Regions from separate parts of the Mesorhizobium sp. USDA 4413 genome, predicted to be linked through region 2. Evidence: riboswitches for the same ligand, from Rfam matches in the RefSeq annotation. Region 2 holds a riboswitch; the other holds the start of a gene.
What was found. Region 2 has a riboswitch for thiamine pyrophosphate ahead of thiC (phosphomethylpyrimidine synthase ThiC). Riboswitches for the same ligand answer to the same signal wherever they lie in the genome.

Region 1 (5,674 bases), 2.3 Mb from region 2:
CGATATAGCGCCTGAAGGCATCCGGTCCAGACCGATCGAAGAAATCGTCGGCCGGCCCGGCCGCCGCGATCGTGCCTTCATCGAGAAATGCCACGTCCTCGCCGATGCGGCGCGCATCTTCCGGCTGATGCGTGACGAACAGCACCGTCATTTCGCGCTCGGCATGGATGCCGGCGACAAGGTCGAGCATGTCCTCGCGCAGCGCCGGGCCGAGCGATGCGAAAGGCTCGTCGAGCAGCAGTACCGGCCGGTCGCGCAGCAGCACCCTCGCCAGCGCCACGCGCTGCCGCTCGCCGCCGGAGAGCTCGCGCGGCAGCCGCTTTTCCTTACCCGTCAGGCCGACACGCGCCAGCGCCTCGGCGACGGCAATGCGGTCGGCGTCGCCGAGCCTCAGCGACGGCGAGCGGCCGAGCCCGACATTGGCTTCGACGGAAAGATGCGCGAACAAATTGTTTTCCTGGAACACCATCGACACCGGTCGCGCCGAAGGGCTCAGGTTGCCGACATCGATGCCGCCGATCAGCACCTTGCCTGTATCGGGCGTTTCGAAGCCGGCTATCAGATTGAGCAGCGTCGACTTGCCGGAACCGCTCGGCCCCATGATGGCGGTGATCCTGCCGGCCGCGAATTCGGCATCGAAGCGGAAGGAAGACTCGCCATAGCTGAACGAGACGCCATCCAGCGCGACCGTTAGGCCCTTTTTCGCCGCTGTGCCGTCGATGGTCGTCGTCATCACTTTCCTTCCCGCCCCAGCCGGTCGGCGGCGACCACCAGCATCAGGCAGACCAGGCCGAGCAGCAAGGCAAGTCCCGCGGCGTCGGCGGTCCGATAGCTGCCCATGCGCGCCAAAAGCAGATAGGGCAAGGTCTGCACGGAATCGCTGCCGAACAGCGCGATCACGCCGAGATCGCCGAGCGACAGCGCCATGGCGAATGCAAAGCCGATCGCCAAGGGCCGCCTCAATGACGGCCAGTCGATCAGGCTGAGCCGGGTCCATCCGGATATGCCGAGCGCCAGGCAAAGCCGCTCATGGCGCTCGCTCGCCGCGTCATAGGCCGGGCGGATGGCACGGATGGCGAAGGGCATCGCCATCACCGCGTTGACGGCGACGACCATGACCGGCGCGACGGCGAAGACATCGGTGAGGTTGCGGAGCGTCAGGAACCAGCCGGCGCCAAGCACGATCGGCGGCACGACAAGCACGAAGCCGGCGCCCGTGTCGGCGGCATGTTCGAGCAGCGACATGGTGCTCCCCGAGCGGCGCCGCAGGGCCAGCGCGCGCCGCGCCGCAATCAACGCCAGCGACAGCGTCACGCTGAGCAGCGCCGCAAGCAAGGCAAGGCCCGCGCTGGTGAGCGTCGCGCGACGCACCGCCTCTTCACCCGCCAGCCGGCCGAGGTTGGCCTCCAGGCCTGAAAACACCGTCGCCAGCATCGGTCCGGCGACAAACAGCAGGCCAAGCGTGATGAGGCCGGCATTCAGCACGATCTCCATGCGGCTTGCCGAGATGTAGCGGCGCGGCGCCACCGGCAGATTGGCGTCGCCGACCGTGTTGGCGCCGAGCCGTGTGAGTGCGACGACCACGATGAAGGTGAGCGCGATCTGCAGCAGCGTCAGCACCACGGCGCGCGCGGGATCGAAATCGAAGCGCAGCGCCTGGTAGATGGCGACCTCCAGCGTCGTCGCGGCCGGACCGCCACCCAGCGTCAGCACGATGGTGAAGGAGGTGATGCAGAGCATGAAGACCAGCCCCGCAATTCCCGGCAAGGCGGCGCGCAGCACCGGCCATTCGATCAGCCGGAAGGCTGGCCGGGCGCCCATGCCGAGCTGGCTCGCCAGTCGCCACTGGTCGGCGGGAACGGTGCCCAGCGCCTCGAGGAAGAGGCGCGTCGCCAGTGGCAGGTTGAAGAAGACATGCGCGACCAGGATGCCGGAGAGGCCGTAGATCCCCGGCCATTCGCCGCCGCCAAGCCCGGCGAAGACGCCGGCAAAATATCCGGCCCGACCGTAGAGCGCCAAGATGCCGAGCGCGGCGACAATCGCCGGCAACGCCAGCGGCAAGGTGAACAATTGCAGGATCAGGGCGCGGCCGGGGAAGCTTGGATGCCTCGATAAAGCGCGCGCCACCAACAGCGCCGGCGCGACCGACAGCAGCGTCGAGAGAGCCGCCTGCCACAGCGTGAAGCGGGCGACGCGCAGGAGGTAGCCGTCGAAAGCGGCGGCAGCACCGGAAAGATCATGCGCGCCTTCGACGGCAAGGCCGGCGAAGGCACCGCCGATGAGCAGCGCGATGGCCGCAAGGGCGAAGACGCCGGCGGTGACGCGGGAGTCAGCGCGCGGCCGCACGCAGCACCATTTGGGTTCGACCTAGCGAACGCCGCGTTCCTTCGCGCCCCCCTCTGTTCTGCCGGATATCTCCCCCTCTAGGGGAGAGATTGGCAGCTTTGGCACCCCGCTCAGTCCTGCGGCGTTGGAGAATGGCGAAAGTCGAGATGACAGCTGATCTCCCCCCTTGAGGGGGAGATGTCCGGCAGGACAGAGGGGGGCGCCGTAGAGCAATCATCTTGGAAGGATAATAACCAAGACCAGCTACTTGCTCATCACCGCCAGCCACTCATCCACCCAGGCCTTGCGGTTGGCCGCGACTTCCTGTGGGCTGAACAACAGGGTCTTGGTCGGCTTCACCAGTTTGTCGAAGGCCGGGTTGAGCGGCTTGTCGGTCTTTCCGGCCGGGAACATCCAGTTGGTCTCCGGAATGACGTCCTGGAACTTCGGCCCGGTCATGAAGGCGATAAACTTCTGTGCCAGCGGGTTCTTCGCGCCGGTCGTCGTGATGCCGGCAACCTCGATCTGCAGGTATTCGCCCTCCTCGAAAGAGGCCGCCTGATAGCGCTCGGTGTTCTCAGCCACCATGTGGTAGGCCGGCGAGGTGGTGTAGGAGAGTACCATCGGCGCCTCGCCCTTGGTGAACAGGCCATAGGCCTCGCTCCAGCCGGGTGTCACCGTCAGGACTTTCGACTTGAGCTTGGCCCAGGCTTCCGGCGCCTTGTCGCCATAGACAGACTTCACCCACAGGAGCAGGCCGAGGCCGGGCGTCGAGGTGCGCGGATCCTGGATGACGATCTTGTCGGTTCCGGCACCCTCGACCAGATCCTTCAGGCTCTTCGGCGGCGTCTTCAGCTTCTGCGTGTCATAGACCACGGCGAAATAGCCATAGTCGAAAGGCACGAAAGTGTCGTCGCTCCAGCCGCCCGGCACATTGATGCCCGAGACTTCGCCATGCGGCGCGAACAGGCCGCTCGCCTTGGCATCGGCGGTGAGATTGGTGTCGAGGCCAAGCACGATATCGGCCTTGGTGCCGGCGCCCTCCAGCTTGACGCGGTTGAGGAGCGCCACTCCGTCGGCCACCGAGACGAATTGGAGATCGCAGCCGCATTCGGCCTCGAATTCCTTCTTCACCGCCGGTCCCGGACCCCAATCGGCGGTGAAGCTCTCATAGGTGTAAACGGTGAGCTTGTCCTTTGCCTGGGCAGGCGCGACGCCGGCCAGGAGCGATAAAAGACCGGTTGCAACAATGAGATTGGACAGCATTGCGCGCATCGGCGCCTCCTTCGTTAGAGTGACAAGGAATTGAGGCGCCGGATGGTCCGAAACGTCTAATCCCTCCGCCGGTACAAACCGGATCAGGTTCAGCGGGTTGGCTCGATTGCCTCTCAGCCGGATCACGTCCGGCACCCCGTTAGAGCGCTTCGAGAGATAAGCGCGGCCGAAGCGCCGCGCAAGCGGAAGTTTGCCGGGCAGCTAATGTTCTGAGGCAGGACGCGGGCCGAAGCGCACTGCATCCGACTTCCGTTTCGCCCGGTGGGCTGGTAAGGGCGACGCCCATGGGCACATTCACCATTCTGCTTGGCGGCGAGCTCATTCGCACGCCCCGGCTCGAACGCCAGATCGAGGATTCGCGCGTCATCGCCGCCGATGCCGGCATCGGCCATGCCCGCATGCTTGGCCTAGTGCCGGAACTCTGGGTCGGCGATTTCGACTCGGTGCCGGCGAACCTGCCCGTAGATCTGGCCGCCGTTCCGCGAAAGATCTTCCCGACCGAAAAGGACATGACCGACGGAGAGCTCGCCATAGCGGAAGCGCTTCAGCGCGGCGCGACCAGCCTCCTGTTGGCCGGAGCCTTCGGCGGCAAGCGCGCCGACCACGCCTTCCTGCATCTGGCGCTCGCCATGCGGCTGGCCGAGGCGGGCACCACCGTGCTGCTGACGAGCGGCGCGCAGGAAGGCGTTCCGGTTTTGCCCGGCAGTGCCGGTTTCGACTATGCTGACGGCACCTTGTTTTCGGTGCTCGGCTTCTCCGAGCTCGCCGGGCTGACGGTCACCGGCGCCAAATGGCCGCTCGACCGCGTCGAGGTGGCGTTCGGCTCCTCGCTCACTATATCAAACGAGGTCAAAGGGCAGCTTGGAATCGCGCTGGAGCGCGGCCGGGCGCTGCTGCTGGCCCGCCCCTATCCTCTTCCAGAAAGCTGATATGGCGCCGCCACTCCTCAATCTCGATGGCATTAAATTGACCTTCGGCGGCACGCCGCTGCTCGACGGCGCGGCGCTCAGCGCATCCGCCGGCGAGAAGATCGCGCTGGTCGGCCGCAACGGCTCGGGCAAGTCGACGCTGCTCAAGATCGCCGCCGGGATGATCGAGCCGCAGGACGGCGAGGTCTTCCGTCAGCCCTCGGCCACGGTCCGCTATCTGCCGCAGATGCCGGACATGGACGGCTTCGCCAGCGTGCGCGCCTATGTCGAGGCAGGTCTCGGCCCGGCCGACGATCCGCATCGCGCCAGCTATCTGATGGAACATCTCGGCCTCACCGGTGAGGAACGACCGAACGACCTTTCCGGCGGCGAGGCGCGGCGCGCCGCTCTTGCCCGCGTCATGGCGCCCGAGCCCGACATCCTTTTGCTCGACGAGCCGACCAATCATCTCGATCTTTCGGTGATTGAGTGGCTGGAAGAAGAGCTTGCCCGCACCTCGTCGGCGGTGATCCTGATCTCGCACGACCGCCGCTTTCTCGAGCGCGTCTCGCGCGCCACGGTCTGGCTCGATCGCGGCCAGACGCGGCGGCTGGACAAGGGCTTCGCCCATTTCGAGGAATGGCGCGACCAGGTGCTGGAAGAAGAAGAGCGCGAACAGCACAAGCTCGGCCGCCAGATCGTGCGCGAGGAGCATTGGCTGCGCTATGGCGTGACCGCCAGGCGCAAGCGCAACATGCGCCGCCTCGGCGAATTGCAGGCCATGCGCCAGCGTTTCCGCAGCCATCGCGGTGCCGAGGGCACCGCCACCATGGTGGCAAGCGACGCCGTCGAATCCGGCAAGCTGGTGATCGAGGCCAAGGGTATCGACAAGAGTTTTGGCGATCTCACCGTGGTCAAGGGCTTCTCGACCCGCATCCAGCGCGGCGACCGCGTCGGCCTGGTCGGCCCCAACGGCGCCGGCAAGACGACATTGTTGAAAATGCTGACCGGCGAGTTGGCGCCGGATGCAGGCACCGTGCGGCTCGGTGTCAATCTGGAGATCGCGACGCTCGACCAGAAACGCGAGGCCGTCGACCCGCAGGAGACGCTGGCGCATTACCTGACCGACGGCCGCGGCGAGAACCTGCTCGTCAATGGCGAACAGC
Region 2 (5,674 bases):
GTCAGTTCGCCAAGCGTCTCCAGCTCGGCGAACTGCGCTTTATCATTGGCATCGGCGATCGAGCCGGGGCGAAGGCCGTCGCCGAGCGAGAAGGAGACGTCATAAGCCCGGGCGATATCGCATATCTCATCGAAATGCTCGTAGAGGAAGCTTTCGCGATGATGGTGCAGACACCATTTCGCCATGATCGAGCCGCCGCGGGAGACGATGCCCGTGACCCTGTCGACGGTCAGCGGGATATAATGCAGCCGCACGCCTGCATGAATGGTGAAATAGTCGACGCCTTGCTCGGCCTGCTCGATCAGCGTGTCGCGATAGACCTCCCAGCTCAGATCTTCGGCGACGCCGCCCACCTTCTCCAGCGCCTGGTAGAGCGGCACCGTGCCGATCGGCACCGGCGCGTTGCGCACGATCCATTCGCGGATGTTGTGGATGTTGCGGCCGGTCGACAGGTCCATGACAGTGTCGGCGCCCCAGCGGATCGCCCAGACCATCTTTTCGACCTCTTCGGCCATCGAGGAGGTGACGGCGGAATTGCCGATATTGGCGTTGATCTTCACCAGGAAATTGCGGCCGATGATCATCGGCTCGCTCTCGGGGTGATTGATGTTGGCGGGAATGATCGCGCGGCCCCGCGCCACCTCGTCGCGTACGAATTCCGGTGTGACGAAATCCGGGATCGATGCGCCAAATGCCTCGCCGTCCTGTTCAAGCCTGCCGCGCAGCATCTCGCGACCGAGATTCTCGCGGATGGCCGCGAATTCCATTTCGGGCGTGATGATGCCAGCGCGCGCATAGGCAAGCTGCGTCACGGCCTTGCCGGCCTTGGCCCGCAGCGGACGGTTGCGGATCGGAAATCCCCGCGTCAGGCGCTCGCCTGTCGCAAATCCGTTGTCCTCGGGCCTGAGGTGGCGACCATCATAGGCTTCGACATCGCCGCGCGCGGCAATCCAGTCTTGCCGAAACCGGGTAAGGCCCTTCTCGATATCGGTTTCGATCGCGGGGTCGGTGTAGGGGCCTGACGGGTCGTAGACCGTCACCGGCGGCTCGCCGGCAGTCGGGTGCACCGCGATCTCGCGCATCGGCACCCTGATTCGCGGATGCAGGACGCCGGGTTTGTGGATCTTCCGCGAAGCCGGCAGCGGCCCGGTCGATACGGTCGGGGTCAGGGCATTCATTTGAGGCTCCTTTGCTCGTTGCATTGGAGACCCAGTTCTGTGCCGGAAGGATGAAAAGACGCTTCGGTTTACCTGCCGAGACAGGTCTTCGGGCATGAACTCCCGCAAAGCGCTTGCACCGTCCCTCCGCCAGTATGAACTGGATCAGGTTCAACGGGTCACTGCGCCGCAAAGCCAGCAGTATCTCAGCCCCTTGCCGGGACTCCCCTGGTGAATGCTTGCGAATTGACCGGGCCGGCGCCGCTTTGTCAAGCGCGTTCGGGCAGCGGGCAGGCCGCGGCGCTGATCGGCTGCTGATCAAACTGCGGGAAACAGTTCGCGCACATGGCGGCGACAAATCGCGCGCCCGAGACAGGGCGGGGAAGGGACAAGAAGATTGTCAAATCACCGGACTGAAAGTTCGATTCTTGCGATGAGCTCGCCTTCAATCGGCACCAAAGGTTTGCGCGTAGATCGCTTCGATGCGCCTTGCCTCGTCGTTGGTCAGCTCGGCGAATTCCTTTTGGCGGGCGCGGTTCGACAGGTGGCCACCATTCTGATGGAGGAAACGGAAGAGTAGATCGGTTAGCCGGTCGGGCAGGTCGATAAAGGTACCGATCTGTCGCCGGAAATGATCGTAGCGCTGCAGAAAAGCGGTTTCGTCGGGAAGGTCCCGTTCGATCGTCCTTTGAACGCAGGAATAGAGGAATTCGGCTTGCGGGGTTGCGTCGAAAAATCGGTAGAAATCCCCGGTGTCATTCAGCACCCGGACGTTGAATTGCGGCGTCGCTTCCCAGTGGACCAATGGCAAAAGGCGCCGGGAATAGCTCTCGAGCACGCGCCGGTACTCATCTATCTGGTCCAGGATCGCGGCCGAGACGGGAAACACCACTCCCGACGGATTGAAGCCGTGCGTGGCAAGGACGTGATGGATTAGATAGCGGTGAATACGGCCGTTTCCGTCCTCGAACGGGTGGATATAGACAAAGCCGAAGGCGAGGATAGCGGCGGCGATGACTGCATCAAGGTTTTTCGCGGGGCCTTGATCGAAGGCCATCATCCCGTCAATCAGCCGCGGCAGGTCCTCAGGCCGAGCGCTGATGTGATCGGGCAGGGGCATGCGATTCTCCCTGTCATGCTCACCGACGAAGCCTCCCTCCTTTCGAAAGCCAAGTCTCACGAAACGGGCATCGCCGAGGACAATTCTTTGCAGGCGAAGCAACTCATCGCGATCGATTGGTTGCCGGCCAGCTTCGGCGATAGCGCGGCCCCAGCGTTGGATGCGATCTTCCGGCGGGCGCTCGCCCTCGATCGCGTAGCTTGATCGGGAGTCTTTGAGCAAAAGAAAGGCGGCGGTCCGAGCAAGGAGGTCGCGCGGCACGTCCGCTACGATTGCCTCCGCGCGTCGCGCCAGCTCAAGGCCGATGAATTTTTCGAGCGTCTTGGTGCGGAACACCAGAGGGCAGAACTCAGGCGTACCGGGGAGATTGTCCTTTATGCGGTAGCGCGAGACGGTTTTCTCGGGTCCGGACCACTGCAGCTCGGGATCGATGATCGGAACATAGCGTCCGGCATCAGCATCGGGCAGATCGAGACGCGCGCCTGTCAGCCATTCATATAAAAACCAGATTCGGCGGGCATAACCGCCGCTCGGGCTTTCACGGACCAGCGCCTCGATCGGCCCCGGACCGGTCACTTGGAAGAGCCGCTTGAGGACGGCTAGGTCGAGCCCTTCGTACTTGAGCGCGAAGGTTAGGTGGCCTTCGAGGGTTGGATGCGGAGCATGGCGGGGCGTCATGATCCGCCAGCCATTCCGTTCGGTAACGCGATGATGCTGGCCGGTGGCAGACAACGTTCGCGGCAATGGCACAGCGAGACCATAGGCTCCGATCAGGGCGCTATAGCCGGCCGGGGTCGCCGTCTCGGGAAGCCGGACTTCCTGAAAAACGATAACAGGGCCTGAAAATTGGTTCTGCTGCGCCGATACCATGAAATTGGGCTCTTCTCTCGAATTCCTGTCCAAGTCGGCCAGTGTCCATGAAAAATGAACCTATCCCATGAAAATAGATGCTGCAAACTGGATTTTGCCGAAAACGGATTCTACAATGTTGCTGAGAGGTTTCGCGCTAGATTTTCTGCCCCTTGGCGACGACTGGGCCGTCTTAACGCAGGGTGGCAGCGTGCCGAACGTCTCTTTCGGGGCGAAACGACCGCCGCGATGAGTAGCCCCTTCTGGCGTCGCATTTGCGCGATCGCGAAATCGTTCACCGTGACCAACGGTCACCTGGCGACCATTGCCTGGACCGGCAGGAAGAACCGCCATCGCGTCAAGAAACTGGGCATCTAAGAGGGCGGTGCCTGTCTGGGTAGTCGCTCAGGGCTCGGTTTCAGTAATGCTCGATGGGTCGGGATTCCCCACGGTCGAACGCCGCCGTGCGGCGGATCGGTGATGAAGCCGCTGCTCGCCCGCGTGCAACGACGTTGTACCTGAGCCGACGGCGAACCCTGGACTTCCTTGCAGGACGACTTCTGAACTCACCGGGAACGATCTCGACCTTCGATCCATCTGGTCGTTCCATGAACCTGAATTCTGCGGGCATCTCGTCATAGAACATGCGATGCACCGAAGCGATGAACTCAACCGACGTCGGGCTCGGCAAATCTCCTTTGGAGTACATCTCATCGATTTTGCGCTGGACGATAACGTGCGCCTTGGCCTCGAGCGCTAATGCTCGCCGTTCAGGTTCCACCTCTGCACCCGCCAGTGCCTTTTCGATGTCCTTGGGACGCGTGTTGTGCCCCTCGATCAGGTTCGAGTAGTAGCAATTCATCATCCGAACCAGGTCGGCGAGTTCCGCAGCCGATTCTGGATGGAGGCCGCGCCCCAAATTGTCTGCCTCCCTCTGCAGTTCTACCGTGAGGTCCGCTAAGACGGACGGGATGGTGTCCTGGAAAAAACAGGGCTCGATACGAGCAGGCGTTTCAAGCATTTTTTGCCGATCCTAAAAGATCCCAATTGCCTTTTATGTAAGGCACTTACGTCAGCAATAGGCAAGGGGTTGCCGATTATTGTTGCCGATCTTCGTTGCCACATCGCAGTGTGTACGCCGCAGGAGTGGGGCGAGGGCCTAAGCGAATGCCCTGCAATCTCGATACGGCAAATCGCCCTCCGGTTGTCTAACGTCGCCGATCTTGCCTGGCGCGAGGACAATCGCCGGAAGAGTAACGGCCAGCTGACGGCGCTGGTCCTGTTCGCCGCGATGCGGAACCCGACCTCGAGGAACTTCTGCGGCTACTGGCAGGGGAACAGCCCGCCCGATCCGGACTTCGAGGACTTCGACAGGCCGTTCGCGCCCGCCTGAGCCTCAGGCAGCGATCTCCCACAGGCGGCGGTGGCCGTCCAGCATCGGCGGACGCGCCCAGCCTTCTGGAGAGCATCAAGGATCGAGACAGGCGGTTTGCCGATGAGGGCGACCCGGGGGTCGTCTCCGCAAAGGCCATGCCTTGTCGCGAATTCCTGGGCGCATTCGGCGGTCGACAGCGGCCGCCTGGCGGTGCGCAGGATCTCGAGCGTCATCTGTCGCTTGTTCGTCCCGCCGATAAACTTGTCGAGTTCCTTCCCTCATTGCCGTCGGCGGACGGCCGCGGCGCTTCCGCGGCTGCTCGTCCGGCTTCCATTCCGGCTCGTAGATCGAGATCACCTTGTCGACGGCCGCGATCTGCGCCTGCAACTGGCAAGCGCCGCCACCAGCTCGCGGGCACGCCCTGCCAGCTCGCTTCGTTTGCTCTTCAACTCGTCTGAAACGCCCATCTTGCCCCCTGAATCCTGCTTTCAGAGCTACCGGATCAAAGATTAAACTTCTGGTGGCGGTTGCTACCTGTCATCGCAATTACCTGGATGCAGCTCTTCATCCGTTAGAACGAGCGTTGGAAACGCAGGATGCCGCCGACGCTGTTGTTTTTGTCGGCGTTAGTCCAGTTCACGTTGGAAGGGTCCACCATGCCGACGCCAAAGTCGCCGCAGTGGTCATAGTCGACTTCGGCTGTTACCGTGAAATCTGGAATGAACGTATAGGCGACGTTCGCAGCGACACCATAGTTCTTGAACCGATCGCCCGAGACCTGAAGGTTGAAGACAGTTGCCTCGTTGAACTTGTAAGTGGCGCCAGTCCAGAAGGCCCAGTTGCCGCCCCAAGTTTTGTAGAAGCCGCGGCCGTGAGCGTCGATTGCATTAATGGAATCATCGTTCAGCTTGCCATTGGAACCGTAGCCTAACATTCCGAATAGTGACAGCTCGCTGGTGACATTGACGTCGACGCGGACTTTGCCGGCCACCGATCCGTAGTTGCTGTCATAAGCGGCAACACCGGTAATCGCGCCCCATTGTTGTGTGTATTTCAGGCCGCCGACCACGTGCGGTACGTAGCTATCGATGGTGCCGACCACGCCTTCGCCTTCTTCAAGGGAAACCACGGCCGAAAAGCCGTCGCCGGCGTCAAAGTAGTACTGGATGACGT

Region 1: another riboswitch for thiamine pyrophosphate. It lies ahead of thiB (thiamine ABC transporter substrate binding subunit); the one in region 2 lies ahead of thiC (phosphomethylpyrimidine synthase ThiC).

The regions. Positions count from the first base shown of each region.
Region 1 covers NZ_JBVPRP010000001.1:294,431-300,104, forward strand. The annotation lists gene thiQ (thiamine ABC transporter ATP-binding protein) at 1-733, opposite strand, end outside; gene thiP (thiamine/thiamine pyrophosphate ABC transporter permease) at 733-2,346, opposite strand; gene thiB (thiamine ABC transporter substrate binding subunit) at 2,590-3,591, opposite strand; TPP riboswitch at 3,644-3,749, opposite strand; gene ACVMIM_RS01500 (thiamine diphosphokinase) at 3,885-4,529, shown strand; gene ACVMIM_RS01505 (ABC-F family ATP-binding cassette domain-containing protein) at 4,531-5,674, shown strand, end outside.
Region 2 covers NZ_JBVPRP010000001.1:2,613,979-2,619,652, forward strand. The annotation lists gene thiC (phosphomethylpyrimidine synthase ThiC) at 1-1,178, opposite strand, end outside; TPP riboswitch at 1,282-1,397, opposite strand; gene ACVMIM_RS12550 (Fic family protein) at 1,603-3,147, opposite strand; gene ACVMIM_RS12555 (hypothetical protein) at 3,376-3,504, shown strand; gene ACVMIM_RS12560 (Fic family protein) at 3,545-4,147, opposite strand; gene ACVMIM_RS12565 (hypothetical protein) at 4,217-4,519, shown strand; gene ACVMIM_RS12570 (porin) at 5,073-5,674, opposite strand, start outside.